4 regions of the Nocardia sp. NBC_01377 genome follow, and region 1 is predicted to be linked to each of the others. Evidence: riboswitches for the same ligand, from Rfam matches in the RefSeq annotation. Region 1 holds a riboswitch; each other region holds the start of a gene.
What was found. A riboswitch is a leader RNA that binds a small molecule or an ion and turns the genes downstream of it on or off. The one in region 1 is predicted to bind cobalamin.
Positions count from the first base shown of each region.

Region 2: linked by a shared signal. The riboswitch ahead of OG225_RS24845 (5-methyltetrahydropteroyltriglutamate--homocysteine S-methyltransferase) and the one ahead of OG225_RS36750 (CbtB-domain containing protein) in region 1 are both predicted to bind cobalamin.
Region 3: linked by a shared signal. The riboswitch ahead of metE (5-methyltetrahydropteroyltriglutamate--homocysteine S-methyltransferase) and the one ahead of OG225_RS36750 (CbtB-domain containing protein) in region 1 are both predicted to bind cobalamin.
Region 4: linked by a shared signal. The riboswitch ahead of OG225_RS09205 (ABC transporter substrate-binding protein) and the one ahead of OG225_RS36750 (CbtB-domain containing protein) in region 1 are both predicted to bind cobalamin.

Region 1 is NZ_CP109566.1:7,990,315-7,994,894, forward strand. Features, by position in the region: gene OG225_RS36730 (SRPBCC domain-containing protein) at 223-678, shown strand; gene OG225_RS36735 (OsmC family peroxiredoxin) at 741-1,181, shown strand; gene OG225_RS36740 (hypothetical protein) at 1,246-1,725, opposite strand; gene OG225_RS36745 (CbtA family protein) at 1,762-2,577, opposite strand; gene OG225_RS36750 (CbtB-domain containing protein) at 2,568-2,762, opposite strand; cobalamin riboswitch at 2,794-2,915, opposite strand; gene OG225_RS36755 (antibiotic biosynthesis monooxygenase) at 3,030-3,347, opposite strand; gene OG225_RS36760 (alpha/beta fold hydrolase) at 3,589-4,335, shown strand; gene OG225_RS36765 (A/G-specific adenine glycosylase) at 4,332-4,580, opposite strand, start outside.
Region 2 is NZ_CP109566.1:5,400,566-5,405,145, reverse strand. Features, by position in the region: gene OG225_RS24850 (short-chain fatty acyl-CoA regulator family protein) at 1-945, opposite strand, end outside; partial or broken gene OG225_RS24845 (5-methyltetrahydropteroyltriglutamate--homocysteine S-methyltransferase) at 1,868-2,522, opposite strand; cobalamin riboswitch at 2,664-2,816, opposite strand; gene OG225_RS24840 (pyruvate carboxylase) at 3,139-4,580, shown strand, end outside.
Region 3 is NZ_CP109566.1:2,579,627-2,584,206, reverse strand. Features, by position in the region: gene OG225_RS11800 (hypothetical protein) at 81-326, opposite strand; gene OG225_RS11795 (hypothetical protein) at 325-915, shown strand; gene OG225_RS11790 (hypothetical protein) at 1,034-1,324, shown strand; cobalamin riboswitch at 1,470-1,702, shown strand; gene metE (5-methyltetrahydropteroyltriglutamate--homocysteine S-methyltransferase) at 1,840-4,104, shown strand.
Region 4 is NZ_CP109566.1:2,036,838-2,041,417, reverse strand. Features, by position in the region: gene OG225_RS09215 (ATP-binding cassette domain-containing protein) at 1-356, opposite strand, end outside; gene OG225_RS09210 (ABC transporter permease) at 353-1,327, opposite strand; gene OG225_RS09205 (ABC transporter substrate-binding protein) at 1,343-2,932, opposite strand; cobalamin riboswitch at 2,949-3,144, opposite strand; gene OG225_RS09200 (metal ABC transporter permease) at 3,199-4,071, opposite strand; gene OG225_RS09195 (metal ABC transporter ATP-binding protein) at 4,096-4,580, opposite strand, start outside.

The DNA.
Region 1 (4,580 bases):
CCGGACGACCGCCGCGCGACGTACCCGCCGGTGCCGCCCGCGATGGATTCGCTCGAGCATGGCGGATATCGGCCCTCGCCGTCGCCGGTAGACCACGTGGTAGCGGGACCGCTTCGTGGCAGCGGGAACTCGTGCGCGCGCGACGGGGAGCGGATCGGTGCGGTTACCCGTTCCGAGTAGCGAATTCCAGGTTCGGCGGGGTCGTCCGGGTATTGTCCAGTCATGTCCGACCAGCCGATTCGCTTTCCGGATCTCTCCGCTCGTCCGCACGAGCTCAAAGTCGAGCGCGTCATGTCAGCACCACCGGCGTTGCTATACGCGGCACTCACCCAGGGTTTCGATATCTGGTTTGCCGCACCCGGTTCGGTGCTGATGAAGCCCGCTGTGAACGAGCCCTTCTTCTTCGAGACCGAACACGCGGGCAACCGCTATCCGCATTACGGCCGATTCCTTCGCCTGGAACCGGAACGCCTGGTCGAACTGACCTGGGTCACCGGCGCCGACGGGACCGAGGGCGCGGAAACAGTCGTCACCTTCCAATTCGTCCATCAGCCGCGCGGTATCCGACTTCGCTTGCGGCACGCGGGTTTTCCGAACGAGGTGGCGCGCGATCGGCATCTGGTGGCCTGGCCGCTCGTGCTGGAGCAACTCGATCGCCGTACCGGCACCGTGGACTGAATCCGGCGAGTAGGTTCGTCTGCGATCGCATCGAACTCTGTGACTTCTGTGAAAGGACCGTGATGCCTACTCGTACCGCGCGCACCGCTTGGACCGGCGGCCTCCAGGACGGCTCGGGCCAGGTCGAACTGGCCAGCTCGGGTGTCGGCAAATACGACGTGTCGTTCCCGAAGCGTTCCGCCGAGGACGCCGACGGCACCATCAGCCCCGAGGAGTTGATCGCCGCCGCGCACTCCTCCTGCTACGCGATGGCGCTCTCGGCGCAGATCGGCAACGCGGGTGGAACGCCGGAGAGCCTGGATGTCAGCGCCGACGTCACTCTCGGTCCGGATCCGGCGGGCGGATTCCGTATCGCCGGGATCAAGCTGACCGTGCGTGGCCGGGTTTCCGGCCTCGACGCCGACGGTTTCGCGGCCGCCGCGGCCGCGGCCAAGGCCGGATGCCCGGTGAGCAAGGCGCTCGCGGGCGTCGACGAGATCTCCCTCGACGCCGCGCTGGTCTGACGCGCCGACTTCCCGCGCACCCGAGGGGTCGGTGCGCGGGAAGTTCCGGCGACGCGAGGCGGTGTCACCGGCGGAAGTGGTTCCGCGCGGCAGGTCTGTACATCGCGACGACGGCGATCGGTACGGCGAGGATGTGGACCGTTCGCAGGGTCGCCACCAGCACGTCGTCGACGGTCGCGCCGATGAGGATCGCGCCCAGGTCATCGGCATCGAGCGCGGCGGTCAGGGGTTCGATCAGCAGCGAGGCCAGGCCGACGACGCCGATGCCGAATGTCAGCAGCAGCCGGGCCCATCGATCGCCGTGCGTCATCCGGATCGCCACGAGCAGTACGGCCGTATACAGGACGCAGCGCGTCGTCAGCTCGATCGCGAGGTCCGCGGGCTCGACGTCGGAATCGTCCAGCGCGATCGCGACCCGCGCGATCGTCTCGGCGATCCCGGCCAGCAGCGCGACGACCAAGGCCAGATACGCGACCGCGACCGGGCGCGGCACGTGATCGGCCCGACGCAGCGACGCGGGAACGGAAAAGGCAGTGTCGGTCATGAGACCGACACTGCCTTCGTCCATGCGACGCGCGGATCACACCGCGGTAGCGACTTCTTCCCGTACCGGGGTAGTGGATCGGGTGGTGAATTCGGTCAGGAACGCGAAGCCGAGGCCGAGCGCGGCCCAGAGCGTCGCGGTCTGCGCCAGTGACGCCACCCGGAACTGCCACAGCAGGCTCGCCGGGAAATCCGCCTTCACCTCGTCGACGCCTGGCAGCAGGACGTAGCCGAGCGTGACGACGACGACGAAGGCCGCGACCCCGCCGATCAGTCGGAGCGTGTCGAGTTTTCCGTGCAGCGATTTGTACACGTAGACCCCCGCGCCGACGGCGACGAGACCCAACAGGACCGACGCCACCCACAGCAGTGTGCGGTCGTTGATGGTTTCCGGGTCGCCCACCGCGGGCGGGTTCGCCGGATATTTGAAGAACGGCACCGCCGCGATGGCGAGCCATCCGCCGATGCCGAGTCCGAGTGCCAGCCTCGGACCCGAAAGCGTGGTGAAACGTCGCGCGTGATGCGCCGCCGCCGCGAAGATCGCGCCGAAGGCCATACCGCCGAGTCCGAGCGCGAGGAACTGCCCGGCCTTCTGGCCGTCCCGGCTCACCAGGGGTTCCTCTTCGTCACCGTGGGTGTGACCCGCGGACTCGGCCGCCTCCTGATGCGCCGGTTCCGAGGCCGACGCGGCCTCTTCGATGGCGATGGCGGCGTCGATCTTGGGTTCACCGACGAAGTAGCCGACTGTCGCGGCCAGCAGGCCGGCGATCAAGCCGGCCAGCAGGCCACGTAACAGCAGGGTTTTCAAAGAGCCGCCCAGCGGGTCGGCGGTCGTCGGTGGTGTCAGTGGCACGGAACACCCAGCAGGTGGCGGCCATCGTGCATCAACTCGTGCATGAACATCCCACTGCGTGAGATGGCGCCCTGGTCGAAACCGACCAGGTACAGCGTGAGCAGTGCGAGAAGTACGACACCTACTGTGATGAGAACGGTCGCCAGCGATTCGGCGGTCCGGCTCGGTGAATGCGCGATGGCCATTCGAGTCCTCCTAGGGATACGCGTCCCGTCGAGTTGATGCGACGGTGCCGGCGTCTGGCTTTCCGGCACCGGGACCCGGTGCGTGGAACACAGTGGCGCGACCGCTCCGGATTTCCACCGGATGACCTGGTCACCATCGCTCTATCACTCGAACTGTGACACCTGGCCGCACTCCGCGTCAATACGGACCGTGGCGCGTGCCCCCGCGCACGGCGCGTCTACCAGCATGTCCGATACCCGCGACTGCCGGTAGATCGCCTGATTCGCTCAGGAACCGGAGGTGGCCGGCACGTCGATGACGACCTCGAATTCGAGCAGCGAAGCACCCGTCGACACCGGCTTCTGCCCGCCCCCGCCCGCGTGCGCCGTGCGCGCGGGCCCGTCCCGCCACGCGGCGAACGACTCCTCGGTATCCCACTGGGTGACGACGAAGTACCGATCGTCCCCCGCCACGGGCCGCAGCAATTGGAAACCGAGGAACCCCGGCGACCCCTCCACCGCGTGCGCCCGATGGGCGAACCGCTTCTCCAACTCGGGGCCCGCGCCCTCGGGAACCTCGATCGCGTTGATCTTCACAACAGCCATGCCCCCGACAATACGGAGATACCGCCCCGAGTCCCACAACCGTTCCGTGCCCACCCCACCCCCCACCCCACCTCCCGCCCACCCCTCCCACCCCGGCGCGAGCCTTTCGAGCGCCCGGTTCGCGGCCGTCTCGCGTCCGAGCGGTCGAAGCGCATGCGCCGCAGGCGCGAGTCTCGACCGCTCGGACGCGAGACATAAGGGCCGCGAACCCGCCACGCCGCAGGCGCGGCAAAATGTTCCAGTGCTGTATGACGAAGGTGGTTCCGGGACGCCCATCCTGCTGTTGCACGGTTTGATGGGTAGTGCGCGGACCTGGTCCGACCACCTGGCGTGGCTGCGCCCGTTCGGGCACCTCTACACCTTCGACGCCGCCGGTCACGGCCGTCCGGCGCCCGCCGAGTTGTCCACCGAGGCCTTCATCGCCGATCTGGCCGCCGCCACCGAGGTGATCACCGAGCCGATGGTCGTGATCGGCCATTCCATGGGCGGCCTGCACGGCTGGGTTTTCGCCGCGGAGTTCCCCGATCGGGTGCGCGGGCTGGTGGTGGAGGACATCGCCCCCGATTTCACCGGCCGCACCGCCGACGACTGGGCCGCGATGGTCGAGTCGTGGCCGCAGCCGTTTCCCGACGCGGACGCGGTGATCGATTTCTTCGGCCCGGTCGCCGGTCGCTATTTCCTGAATTCGTTCGAGCACGGCCCCGACGGTTATCGGCTGCACGGCGCGGTCGCCACGTTCCGCGATATCTCCCAGGAGTGGGGGAGTCGGGATTTCTGGGCGCAGTGGCGTGCCGTTCGGGTGCCGACCCTGTTGATCGAGGGGGAGCACACCATCACCCCGCCCGCGCAGATGCGGCAGATGGCTGAAGTCAGGCCGGGCACCGACTACGTATTGGTCAAGGATGCGGGACATCTCGTGCACGACGATCAGCCGGAGCGTTATCGCGCCGAGGTGGAGCGGTTCCTGCGCCGAGTTCTCGGCGATTAACCGGGAGACCCGCCCTCGCCCGCCAGCGCGAACAGCCCGTCCTCGGTCTGTTCGATCAGTCCGTCCATCAGCAGCGAATCGAGCGCGCGGTCCCGCTGGCCCGGATCTCTGGTCCACGCGAGATCCAGCCGGATCCGCTCGACCGGTCCGGTGGCGTCGCGCAGCACGTCGAGTAGCCGCCCCCTGGCCTGGCGGTCGGTGCCCTCGTATTTCTGGGTGCGCCGCACGGTGTCCGACGCCGGTCG
Region 2 (4,580 bases), 2.6 Mb from region 1:
GCGTTGCAGCGTGCTCAGCCGGTGGCAGATCGTCTCGAAGCCGACCTCGAAACGCAGACTGAGCAGATCGATGTCGTAGCGCAGTTCCTCGGCCGAGCGCAGGAAACGGCCGTAGGGAAGGACCAGCGCGCCGGCGAAGTAGTTGGCCAGACCGATGCGGGCCAGGGTGCGCGATTCGCCGACGAGCGAGGGGGTCTCGTCGAGCACGATGTCGAGATCGTTGCCGTAGAGCAGGAATCCGAGTGTTGTCGCGATCTGGAACGCGCGCTGGCCCGGGCGCAATCGGCGCGCCAGGGTCAGGGTGCGGCTGTCGGCGTCGTAGTGGCGTTTCGGAATCGACGGGTCGGCGCCGTCGCCGCGCACCAGCACGGTGACCCCGGCGCGTTCCTCGGCGATCCGCGCCAGCTGACGATCCAGTGATCCGATGGTGAGCCCGCATTCGTCGAACAGGTGCTCGGCGGCCAGATCCAGGTGCGGGATGTGATTGTGGTGGTCGTAGAAGAAGTCGCGCACGTCCTCGTACGGCATGGGGGTGCCCGGGACTCCGGACGGGGCGGACACCCGGGAGGAGAACAGGTCGAGTTGATCGGTGGCCGCCCGTAGCCTGCGGTGCATGGCGACGAGGATGCGCGCCACTTCCGGCTGCCTGGTCGCGAGTTCTTCCACCTCGGTCAGTGGCGCGCTGTCACCGCCCGCCGCGTCGACCAGCACCTCGTGCAGATCCGAGACCAGTCGCGCGTCCGAATCGGCCGCGAAGAACTGGACGTCGAGGTCGAAGGTGGAATTGAGTTTCAGCAGGACCGGGATGGTGAGCGGCCGCTGATCGCGCTCGAGTTGGTTGAGGTAGCTGGGCGATAGGTCGAGGGATTTCGCCAGCGCGGCCTGGGTCATCCGTCTTTCCTCGCGCAGTCGCCGTAGCCGGGCGCCCGCGTACATCTTGCGCACGGCCGAATAGTAACCGGCGGCCTTCGCAAACATTGCACAAAACGGAGTTCTCGCGTACAAAGATCCACTCTTGCGAGGGGTTTCAGTGACAGGTCAACCTTGCGTAGCGTGCGAAGGGGCAGCAAGGGGCCCGAAGCGAGCCGAGGGATGCGCGAAGAACCACATATTACGCGTTCGCCCCGTTCGCGCGGCGTTTCCGAGTTCGAAACCTCGGGCGGAACGGATCGCTCGGGGGTGGCGCGCGCGGTCCGGGTCGCCGTCACCGACGCGCCGCGCGGAGTCGCACCGTCGACCCCGACCCGTTCGCGTGTCCGACTTCGAAACGTTTCGGATTCTCGCGGCCGGGGTAGTAAACCTGCGGGGTACGACCGTTTCTCGACGCGGCGAGCAGGACCGGAGTCGGTGCGGGCGCACTCGATCAGCCGCCGTTCGTCGTGGCGCCCGTGGTACCGGACCGGGCACCGGAGGTTCGTGAGGGGATCTTCTGATGCCCGGTCCGCCGCGCCGCGTCGGTGTCCACCGTGCGGCCGTCACGTCGGATCACCCGCGGGCCCGCGTCGTCGGGCCCGGATTCCGCATCCTGGGAAAACCCGCTGGAGATCGCGGGAACCGGATCGCACGATCGCGCGTCGAAGAGGGGTGACGGACGAGGTCGACGTGCGAGGAGGCGTGACGAATGGATCGTTGTTCGAGTCACATGTCGTGGCGGCGCGGGATCGACGGCAGGGGCGTCGGTCCCCGTGACGACGGCGCCCGCGAAAGTGGCACTCGCGGAATCGATCCCAGAGCGCGGTTACGCGCCGTCGAGCGCGCGGGCGAAGCCTGTGAGGCCTACACCTCGCGGCGCAGGCCGAAGCCGCGGGCGGAATGACATCGCCGTGGCCGCGCGAACGGCTCCGCGTCGATCTCGGATTCGGTGAGATTCCGTCACCAGCACCGGCTCATCGATCTGGACCCGGGCCACGCCCTTCGTCGCGAGCCGGGCGAGCAGGTCACGGGAGAGCGGAACCAACGCGGGCAACCGCCGCAGCGGCGCGCCCGAGGCATCCTCGGCCGATTTCAGGAAGGTGACGGGGTCGATCACCACGGGCCGGGCCGGCACGCCGAGGGCGAGCGCCTCGTCCACCTGCTTCAGCAATTGTTCGGAATGCAGGGCGAAGGTGGTCTCCGCCGTGATCTCGGGCACCGGGTAGTGGTAGTTGGTGTCGAACCATGTGGTCATCTCCGGCGGTTCGACGGTGTCGGTGCCGCTCGCGGCGGCGAAATATCGGTCGAGCGGATCGGTGATACCCGCCACACGCGGCGGCAGCGCGCCGAGGAGAACGGCGGTGTCGAGGACCTGGTCGTTGTGGGAGAAGGTGCCCATCGGCACCGAATCCATTCCGGCCGCGAGCAATTAGGCGAATTGGGTGCGGCGCAGATCCTGGGCGATGGCGTGCAATCGTTCGGCGTCGATGCGCCCGGCCCCACTAGGACTCGGTGGTGCGCTTCAACTCTTGGATCGGGCCGACCCGGGGCAGCCCGAGAACCGTTGCGGTGAACGGAGTGTGCGGAGAACAGTTGCGTCGATACTCCAGTGCTGTGGTCGTGAGCCATCGCCATGAGGGCAGTGCGAATCAGCGGGATGTCTCGGAGGGCGCGGTCGGAGCCCGAGAAATCGGCACCGGTGGTCCGCGAGGCGGTGGCGGCCGGATACGGCGTATCCGGCACAGTGTGGCAGGTCTTCGGACTCGCGGGCGCGGGACTTACTGGCCGATCACGGACGGGGCTCACCTACTGGCCGTCGCTTCCCAGGACGCCCAGTGCTCGTGACGGCAGTCGTTCCTGCATACCGCTGCGGGACAGTCCCGGATTCCCGCCGGGTTCCCTCTCGCCTGTCCGCCGACATCGCGGCGGACGGGTTCGACGCCGAGGCGCGACGTAGGGGCTCCATCTCGTCTGCGCTCGGCGAACCAGTTGCACTCGTCAGCATGCGCGGAACGGCCGGTCGGGCGCCGTGGCGGTGCGATACGTTCCAGCTACCATGGAGCGATTCGTGTGAGCTAATTCGCAGCGCCGGGTCCGCGGTTCATCGTCGCAGCATGTGACCGTACGATGAACACAACTTCGCAACCGTGCTAGTTCTGTTGTGAAGATTTCTGCGAAGGGCACTTCCCTGTCGGCAGCCGCCTCCGGGGCGGGTACCTTAAGCCAATGTTCTCGAAAGTCTTGGTTGCCAATCGCGGCGAGATCGCCATCCGTGCCTTTCGTGCGGCGTATGAACTCGGCATCGGGACCGTCGCGGTCTTCCCGTACGAGGACCGTAATTCGGTCCACCGGTTGAAGGCGGCGGAGTCCTACCAGATCGGTGAGAAGGGCCATCCGGTCCGTACCTATCTCTCGATCGAGGCGATCATCGGTGCGGCCAAGACCGCCGGAGCCGACGCGATCTATCCGGGGTACGGATTCCTGTCGGAGAATCCGGATCTGGCCGCGGCCTGTGCCAGGGAAGGCATCACCTTCATCGGCCCGTCGGCCGAGGTGTTGGAGTTGGCGGGAAACAAGGCGCGCGCGATCGAGGCGGCCAGGGCGGCGGGGCTTCCGGTGCTGGCGTCGAGCGCGCCCTCGGCCGATATCGAGGAGTTGCTGGCCGCGTCGAGCGAGCTGGAGTACCCGATCTTCGTCAAGGCGGTGGCCGGTGGCGGTGGTCGCGGGATGCGGCGGGTGGCCGAGCCCGAACAGTTGCGTGAGTCGATCGAGGCGGCTTCGCGTGAGGCGGAGTCGGCGTTCGGTGATCCGACGGTGTTCCTGGAGCAGGCGGTGGTGAATCCGCGTCATATCGAGGTGCAGATCCTGGCCGATCAGCACGGGAATGTGATGCATCTGTTCGAGCGGGATTGTTCGGTGCAGCGGCGTCATCAGAAGGTGATCGAGCTCGCCCCGGCTCCGAATCTGGATCCGGTGTTGCGGGAGCGGATCTGTGCGGACGCGGTGGCTTTCGCGCGTGAGATCGGTTATTCGTGCGCCGGGACGGTCGAGTTCCTGCTCGATGAACGCGGCAATCACGTGTTCATCGAGATGAATCCGCGGATCCAGGTCGAGCACACGGTGACCGAGGAGATCACCGATGTGGATCTGGTGCAGTCGCAGTTGCGGATCGCGGCGGGGGAGTCGCTGGCGGATCTGGGTTTGAGTCAGGAGTCGGTGACGATTCGTGGCGCCGCGTTGCAGTGCCGGATCACGACCGAGGACCCGGCCAACGGGTTCCGGCCCGACACCGGGCGTATCACCGCCTACCGCACCCCGGGCGGCGCGGGTATCCGCCTGGACGGCGGCGCGAACCTGGGCGCGGAGATCGGCGCGTACTTCGATTCGATGCTGGTCAAGCTGACCTGTCGCGGTCGCGATCTGGAAGCGGCGATCGCTCGTGCGGCGCGTGCGCTGGCCGAATTCCGTATCCGCGGTGTGACGACGAATATCCCGTTCCTGCAAGCGGTTCTGGAGGACCCGGATTTCCGTGCGGGTCGGGTCACCACCTCGTTCATCGACGAACGTCCGCAACTGCTGACCCTGCGCGGTTCGGCGGATCGCGGTACCAAGATCCTGACCTACCTGGCCGATGTGACGGTGAACAAGCCGCACGGGGAACGCCCGAC
Region 3 (4,580 bases), 3.5 Mb from region 1:
CCTCGCGCGGCAATACCGGGGGTGAACAGGCGATATACAGGCGCCAGCAGGACACAACACCAGGGGGAAACGATGCGACTTCAGCGATTCGTAAACACCGCGTTCATTGTCTGCGCAGTGGCGGCGGTCGCCGCATGCGAGGGCGGCGCGACAAGTACGTCGCAGGCGGAGACGTCGCAGTCCGGCTCGACCGTCAGCTCGTCGGCGCCGCGCTCGAACACCACCGCACCGTCGGCTCCGGCATCGTCACCCCCGACAACGACCACCGGCGCCCCGGGGACACCAGCCACCGAGCCTGCGTCGACTGCCGGATCCGGCACGGTCATGCTGCGCACGGTCACCGTCGGGGGCGTCGCGGTCCCGAATGTGCCGGTGCGCCTGGCACGTTACGCACCGTGCGGTCCCGCCTCGCGGGATCTACCAGAGGGGACTCCGGAGGTCGAGCGCTGGACGGGCACCACCGACGCCGACGGGCGGAGCACGTTCACGGTGCCGGTGGGCTGCTACCACTTCGGCATGACCCCGCCGCCCGGCTCCGACCCCGTGCCGGAGGGAATGCACGCCCTCTTCGTGACGGCCGACGGCGAATCGGTCACCGGCTCGTTGCGTTTCAGGGATTCCGCGCAGGCGGCGCATTGCGATCCCCAGAGCATCGTCGGGCAGCTCGAACTCGCCGACTATCAGCGGAACGCGACCGCGACGGTGCGCGAATGCGACGGCACCTGGGCGGTCATCGCGTGGGACGTGCCCGGCGACAGCCAGCGCATCGTGTGGCGGGCGGCCTCGCGCTGGGCCACGTATGTGGTTTTCCCACACAACCGGTGCTGGACCCAGGCGAAGACCGACGGCGCGCCGGACACGCTGGAGCGCGTGGGTGCGACGATCGGCGATGTCGCCCTACGTCCCCCACACTGACCGCTACCGGACTCGACCGTGCGTCACTTCCTTTCCGGCGCGGGTGGTCAGCTGTTTGGTGGGTGGTGCGGATACTGTCTTCGCGCGGTGTGTTCTCGAGCTCGGCGGTCGACTCGAGGTGGTTCTGTCTGCCCGAAACTATCAGCGCGACAAGGTGATACCCGAGAACGGTGCGGAGTTCGAAGCGTTGCTGGAGCGTGCGGCTGGGGTGCAGGTCATGGATTTCGACGACGCCGACCGTAAGGCCCCCGCCGCCGCGAACGAAGTCATGCTCGCCGCGTGCGAGCGACTGATCGCGGTGTGGGGTGGTGACGCGGGTGAGAATTCGGGCACCGGCAGCGTGGTGGAGTCGGCTCGCGCCCGAGGAATTCCGGTCAGTGTGGTCTGGCCGGTGGGCGCCACACGCTGATGCGCACGTTCTCCTGGATCGGTGGTCCCAGGTCGCGGTCCTCGGTGTGAGATGTCCCCCCTTTCACGATCCGGTCGGTGTTGGCTATATTTGTCGACGCAGCTGGTTCGCCGGAGGCGGAGTCGAGGAGCCCCTGATCCGTCCGATGGCGTCGAAGCCCAGCGGTGTTCGCGCGCCGCGGGGTGTAGAGGGAACCCGGTGAGAATCCGGGACTGTCCCGCAGCGGTAAGTGGGAACGACAGCCGTCACCCGCACTGGGCGCATGCCTGGGAAGCGACGGTCGGTAGGACCAGCCCCGGGCACCGAACGCCGGGGTCGACCCCATTCTCGGGTCGATGCCCACGAGTCCGAAGACCTGCCCGTTGTACCGGATACGCCGTATCCGGTGGTCGTCGCCTCGTGGATTGGGCGTCACGCCCAGTGGGACCCGGGCACGGGAACGATGCTTCTCGGGCTCCATCGGCGTGCGTTCCATATTGGGTGGCGGTCCTTGCCGCTGACCATGGAGCTCATCAATGTCGAACCCGCACACGACTTTTACCGCCACCGTGCTGGGCCTTCCGCGCGTCGGCCCCAACCGGGAGCTCAAACGCGCCATCGAGTCCTACTGGGCCGGTCGCGTCGATGCCGAGGCCCTGCACGCCGTCGCGGCGAACCTGCGCGTCGCCCAGCTGACCGAAGCCCGCGAGGCCGGGCTGGATTCGGTACCGGTGGGCACCTTCTCCTACTACGACCAGGTGCTCGACACCGCCGTGCTGCTGGGCGCGCTGCCGCAGCGGGTGTCCGGGATCGCCGACGAGCTGGATCGCTATTTCGCGGCCGCCCGAGGTGATGCCGAGATCGCTCCGCTCGAGATGACCAAGTGGTTCGACACCAACTACCACTACCTGGTGCCCGAGCTGGCCGCGGATACGGCCTTCTCCCTGCATCCGGACAAGCCGCTGGCCGAATTGAAGGAGGCGCTGGCCCTCGGTGTCCCGGCCCGGCCGGTGGTCGTCGGTCCGATCACCTTCCTGAAGCTGGCCAAGTCGGTGGATGACAGCGATCTGCTGAACCGTCTGCCCGACCTGTTGCCGCTCTACGAGCGGTTGCTGGGCCTGCTCGCCGAGGCCGGTGCGCAGTGGGTTCAGATCGATGAGCCGTCGCTGGTGACCGATCTCACCGAGGCCGAACTCGCGGCGGTGCGCACCACATACCAGCGGTTGTCGGAGGTGTCGACTCGTCCGTCGATCCTGGTAGCCGCCTACTTCGGTCGGCTGGGCACGGCGCTGCCGGTGCTGGCCGAGACCGGCATCGAGGCCATCGCTCTCGACCTGGTCGCCGGTGAGGACGCGGATGTCGCTGTGGCTCGGTCGATCATGAACAAGTTGATCGTGGCGGGCGTGGTCGACGGTCACAACATCTGGCGGGTCGATCCCGACCTTGCACTGCCGCGGCTGATCGGGCTGCGCGACGCCGGTGTGTCGGTGGCGGTGTCGAGTTCGTGCTCGCTGCTGCACGTGCCCTACAGCCTCGAGCCCGAGACCGATCTGGACGAGCGGCTGCGCGGCCGGCTGGCGTTCGGGCAGGAGAAGATCGCCGAGGTCCGGGTGCTGGCCACCGCCCTCCGTGAGGGGGAGGGTGCGGTCGCGCAGGCCCTCGAGATCGCTCGCACCGCGGTGGCCGACCGCAAGGCGGATCCTCGTCTGCGCGTCGAGTCGGTACGCGAGCGGTTGGCGGGTCTGGATACCGGTGCCACGCGCCGCGCTCCGGCCGACGAGCGCCGGATCGTGCAGCAGGAGCGGTTGAAACTGCCGCTGTTGCCGACCACCACGATCGGCTCCTACCCGCAGACGAGCCGGATCCGGGTGGCCCGTGCCGAACTCCGCCGTGGCGAGATCGACCAGGCCGAGTACGACATGCGGATGCGTGCCGAGATCGCCGAAGTCATTGCGCTGCAAGAGGAAATCGGCCTCGACGTGCTGGTGCACGGTGAGCCCGAGCGCAACGACATGGTGCAGTACTTCGCCGAGCAGCTCGATGGCTTCGCCGCGACGATCAACGGCTGGGTTCAGTCCTACGGCACCCGGTGCGTGCGCCCGCCGATCGTGTACGGCGATGTGAAGCGTCCGGTGGTCATGACCGTCGAATGGATCACCTACGCGCAGTCGCTGACCCGCAAGCCGGTCAAGGGCATGCTGACCGGCCCGGTCACCATCCTGGCGTGGTCGTTCATCCGCGACGATCAGCCGCCGGCCGATACCGCCCGCCAGATCGCACTGGCCATCCGGGACGAGACGGTGGACCTGGAGGCGGCCGGAATCGGCATCATCCAGGTCGACGAGCCCGCGCTGCGCGAACTGCTGCCACTGCGCAAGGCCGACCAGGCCGCCTACCTGGACTGGGCGGTCGACGCGTTCCGCCTCTCGACCTCCGGTGTCGCCGATGCCACGCAGATCCACACCCACCTGTGCTACTCGGAGTTCGGCGAGGTCATCGGGGCTATCGCAGGATTGGACGCCGACGTCACCTCGATCGAGGCGGCCCGCTCGCACATGGAGGTGCTCGACGACCTCAACGCGGCAGGCTTCGATCTGGGCGTGGGCCCGGGTGTCTACGACATCCACTCCCCGCGGGTGCCGAGCTCCGAGGAGATCGAGAGGTCTCTCGCACTGGCATTGAAAGCCGTTCCGGCCGAACGCCTGTGGGCCAACCCGGACTGCGGTTTGAAAACCCGTCGCAACGACGAGGTGGTCGCCTCGCTGCGCAATCTCGTCGCGGCGGCCCAGGCGCTGCGCTGACGTGATACCGGGGCGCCCGAACGCGGGCACCCCGGTCATCCGGCGCATCCCTTCCAGCCCGAGGCCAACATGCACACATTTCCGCGCACGGTGACCGGCCATGCCGTCCGAACCGTCCACACCGCGTCCGCCGCTCGATCGGTCGTGGAGAATCTGCGTACCCACTCCACGACGCAGGTACCGTTCTCGGTGGAGTTGAACCCGCCACGTGACGCCGACGGCGAGGCCCGGTTGTGGCGCACCGTAAGGCAATTCGAGTAGCCGGTAGGTATCGAGGGTGAGAGTTTCCGACATGTCTCGCTCCTGTCATGGTGGCGTATACGGTCCGACAACAGTCTGGAAGGAGGGCGGGGCGGCGGTAAGGGAAGGAACTTCCTGGGAAAGCCGGTCCTACCCACCCGTAGGATCGATACCGATGACCGGCATCGTCGATGTGACACAGGAATTGGCTGCTTTCTCCTGGTAAGGCGCGAGCG
Region 4 (4,580 bases), 2.9 Mb from region 1:
GCGAGCATCAGGAACCACGGCATCACCACGATCGCGTCGACCGGTCGCATGATCCAACGGTCGGCCGGGCGACGCAGTCCGGCGAGCAGCCCGAATGTCACACCGAGCGAATAGGCCACGGCCAGAGCAAGACTCGCGACCGAGAGCAGCGGCAGTCCGCCGTGCATGATCCTGGACAGCACATCGCGCCCGACCACGTCGGTGCCGAGCAGGTGCCGCGCGCTCGGCGCCTGGAAGGGCGGACCACCCGGCGCGGTCGGCGAATGCGGGGCGAGCGCCGGACCGAGCAGCGCCAGCAGCAGGACGCCCGCCGTGATCGCGGCCCATCCGGTCCGGATCCATCTGTGCCCCTTCACGACCGCCCCGCCACGATCAGATGCCTGGCGCGCGGTCCCGCCAGCAACGCGAGCAGATCCGCGAGCAGGTAGATCCCGATCCCGAACGCGGCCATCAGCACGGCGGCGGACTGCACGAACGGGAAGTCGCGAGCCGAGACCGCGGCCAGGATCTCCTGGGAGAGCCCCGGATACACGAAAAGCGTTTCCACCACCGCTATTCCACCGAGCAGACCGACCACCGACCCCGCCAGCGGGTGGATCGAGGCCGATACCGCGTTGGGAGCGGCGTGGCGCAGGATCAGCCGCCATTGCCCGATCCCGTTGGCTCGCGCGGTCCTGATGTAGGCCGAGTCCATGACCTCGGCCGTCAGTGCCCGCACCATGCGAATCGGATGCGGAGCCAGCCCGGTCAGCAGACATATCACCGGCATGACGAGGATCTCGGGTCGGGCGGTCACCGCGGTACCCGTCGGAACCAGTGAGACGGCCGGTAGAACATGCAGCGTCAACGACAGCACGGCCACCAGCAGCACACCGGAAACGAAGGGCGGCACCGACTCCGCGGTCAGCGCGCTCACGCTGACCGCCCGGTCGGTGCGCGAACCCGCACGCGCGCCTGCGATCAGCCCGAGCCCGAGTGCCAGCGGGATCAACAGCGCGGCGGTGATCACCGCGAGCACGGCGCTGTTGCCCGATCGGCTCAGCAGCACCTCGCGGACCGGTCGACCGGAGATCAGCGAATCACCGAAATCGCCGTGCGCGAATCCCTTCGCCCATTCGCCGAACCGGACCGGCGCGGGCCGGTCCAGTCCCAGTTCGGCGCGCAGCGCGGCCACCTGCTCCTGGGTGGGGTCGGCCCCGCCGACACGCGACAGGATCACCGTCGCCGCATCCGAATCCAGCGACTCGAACAGGCAGAACACCGCGAGCGCGACCAGCGACAGCACCACGATGGCGCCGCCGACGCGCCCGATCACGTAGCGAATCACGACCGTCGGCGTTCGCTACCGCGCCAACCACGTGGTCGTGTAGTTGGCCCAGTCGTCGGTGCCGGGCACCCCCGCCCGCACACCGCCCACATCGTTGCGCGCCGCGTCGGGCCGTTTGGCGAAACTGTGCAGGATGTATCCGCCTTCGTTCCAGAGTTGTTCCTGAAGTTCGTGATACAGTACCCGGCGGCGCTCCTGGTCGAGTGTCGCCCTGACCTCGGTGAATTTCGCGTCCCAGGCCGCGTTCCGCCATCCGGTGCCGTTGCTCGGCGAACCGGTGGTCATGGTCTGGCCGTAGAAGTAGTCGAGACTGTAGTTCCACCAACCGACGTGGGTCAGCGGCTGTTTCCCCGCAACCTGGGTGAAATAGGTGTCGGCGGGTACGGATTCGAGTTTCACGGTGATTCCGGCCGCCTTGGCGTGCTCGACCAACAGCGTCGCCGATTCGATCATGCCCGGCATGCCGTCGGCCGTCTGCAAGGTGACCGTGAGGTTCTCCTTGCCCGCCTGGCGCAGCAGTTCGCGCGCCCGCGCCGGATCGTAGGCGCGCTGCGGCAGCGAATCGTCGTAGAACGGCGCACCCTTGCCGTAGATGTCGTTGCCCAACTCGGCATAGCCGTAGTACACGGTGTCGACCATCGCCTGCCGATCGACGGCGAGGCGCATGGCTTGGCGCACCCGCACGTCGTCGAAGGGCGGGAGGTCGACGCGCATCTGGAAGGAATCCATGAGTCCGAACGGATGCAGCACGACGGTGATATCCGGATCGTTCTCCAGCGTGCGCGCCTGGAGATAGGACATCTCGTGCACGATATCGGCTTCCCCGGACAGGAAGGCGTTCACGCGGGCCTCGGTCTCGGCGATCTGGATGATCTCGACCTCGTCGAGCAGCACCAGCCCGTCCCAGTACCGGTCGTTGCGGCGCAACAGTGTTCGATCGCCGGGCGACCAGTTCGCCAGTGCGAAGGGGCCCGTGCCCACCGGCAGCGTCCGCGCGTCGAAGGTGGTCGTCCCGTCCTTGATGACGTAGCAGTACCAGCCCGCGAGCACCGAACCGAAATCGGCGAGTGGGGATTTCATCCCCACGATGACGCCCAGTTCGCCGTCGGCCCTGGTGCGCGACATGTCGATCATCGAGAGATCGCCGGCGGAATGTTTGGCCGGGTCGAGCATCCGCTCGAAACTCCAGAGGACGTCGCGGGAGGTCAGCGGTGTGCCGTCGCTGAAGACGACACCGGGACGCAACGCGATCCGCCACCGACTGCCGTCCGCGTCGGGCGTCAGCGATTCCGCGAGCCGGTAGCGCAGCGTCAGATCGTTGTTGTAGGCGACGAGTTTGTCCCAGACATTCTTGGAGACCGCGCCGCCCGCCGAACTGCCCGCCTGATACGGATCGAGTACGTCGACGCTCGCCGACCTGCCCGCGATCACCGAACGCAGTCGCCCGCCGGGACGCGGCGGCCCCTGCGGTCCCGCGGAGGCTGCGTCGTCGGCGGCGCAGCCGATCAGCGATCCGCCCGCCGACGCGGCCAGAGCCGCCGCTCCGGCGCCGAGCAGGAATGTCCGGCGCCGCAATGCGGGCACGGTCGATCTCGAGTTGTCCATGGCCATCCTCGTGGTGCGATCCCTCTACCGTGGACGCAGGTGTCCTGGCTCCCGGATCGACGCGCACCGCCTGCCTTCCAACCCGGGTAGGTCGTGGCAACGAGATCGGCGGATTACTCCTCGGTGACAGTTGCGGGACAGCCCCGGATTCGCACCGGTGTTCCCTTCGTCCGGATCAGACGTTACAAGGCGCGAGCCCCGAGCACACATCCCCGTGATTCGGCCGCGGAACCCGATGCGGCCGAATCACGGGGATGCACCGGCGGTCACACCGCGCCCGCGGTGGCACGACGACGCGCGGCCGCGATCCGGCGACCGATGACACCCTGTCGCGGTGCGAACAGGTACACCGCCGTGAAGGTCAGCCCCTGGACGACGACGACCATCGCCCCGGAGGCGGTGTCCAGGTGATAGCTCAGGTACAGGCCCGTCACCGCCGCCGCGACCGAGACCGCGGGGGCGATGACGAGCATGCGCTGGAATCGGTCGGTGAGCAGGTACGCGGTCGCGCCGGGAATGATGAGCATCGCGACCACGAGCACCACGCCCACCGCCTGCAACGCCACCACCGAGGTCAGCGCGAGCAGTCCGAGCAGGGCGATACCGAGCCAACGGGTGTTCAGGCCGATCGCGTGGGCGTGCACCGGGTCGAACGCGTAGAGGGTGAAATCGCGCCGCTTGAGGACGAGCGCCGTCAGCGTCAGCGCCGCCAGGACGACGATCTGAACGAGTTCGGATCGGCTGACCCCGAGCAGATTCCCGAACACGATGTGATTGAGATCGGTCTGACTCGGCGTCACCGAGACCAGTACCAACCCGAACGCGAACAGCGTCGTGAACACGATGCCGATCGCGGCGTCCTCCTTGATGCGGCTGGTCGACCGCACCACCCCGATCAGTGCCACCGCCAGGAATCCGAAGACGATCGCGCCGACCGCGAAGGGCAGGCCGACGATATAGGCCAGCACCACCCCTGGCAGTACCGCGTGGGAGACCGCGTCGCCCATCAACGACCAGCCGATCAGCACCAGCCAGCACGAGAGCACCGCGCAGACCACCGCCGCCGTCACGGTGGTGGCCAGCGCCCGCACCATGAATTCGTAGCGCAGCGGGTCGATGAAGATTTCCTCGAAACTCATTGCGCCCGTCTCACCTTCGGCCGTTCACACACGGTTGAGCACATCGAGGCCGAAGGCCGCGGCAAGATTCTCCGGGCGCAGCACCGTCTCCGGATCCCCCTGCGCCAGCACCGTTCTCATCAGCAGCACGGCTTCGTCGGCGAGGCCGGGCAGTGCGTGCAGGTCATGGGTGGACACCAGGACCGCGGCGCCCGCCGCCGCGAGTTCGCGTAGCAGCGCGGTGATGGCGGCTTCGGATCGCTTGTCGACACCGGCGAAGGGCTCGTCCAGCAACAGCACCGTCGCCCCCTGGGCGAGGGCACGACCGACGAAGGCCCGCTTCTTCTGCCCACCCGACAACCGCCCGATCTGCCGATCGCCGAGGTCGGTCAATTCGACCCGCTCCAGCGCCTCGGCCACCGCTTCCCGGTCCGCGCGCCGGGGGCGGCGGGTGAACCCCATCCGGCCGTAGCGCCCGGTCATCACCACATCGCGTACCGACAGCGGGAAACTCCAGTCGACGTCCTCGC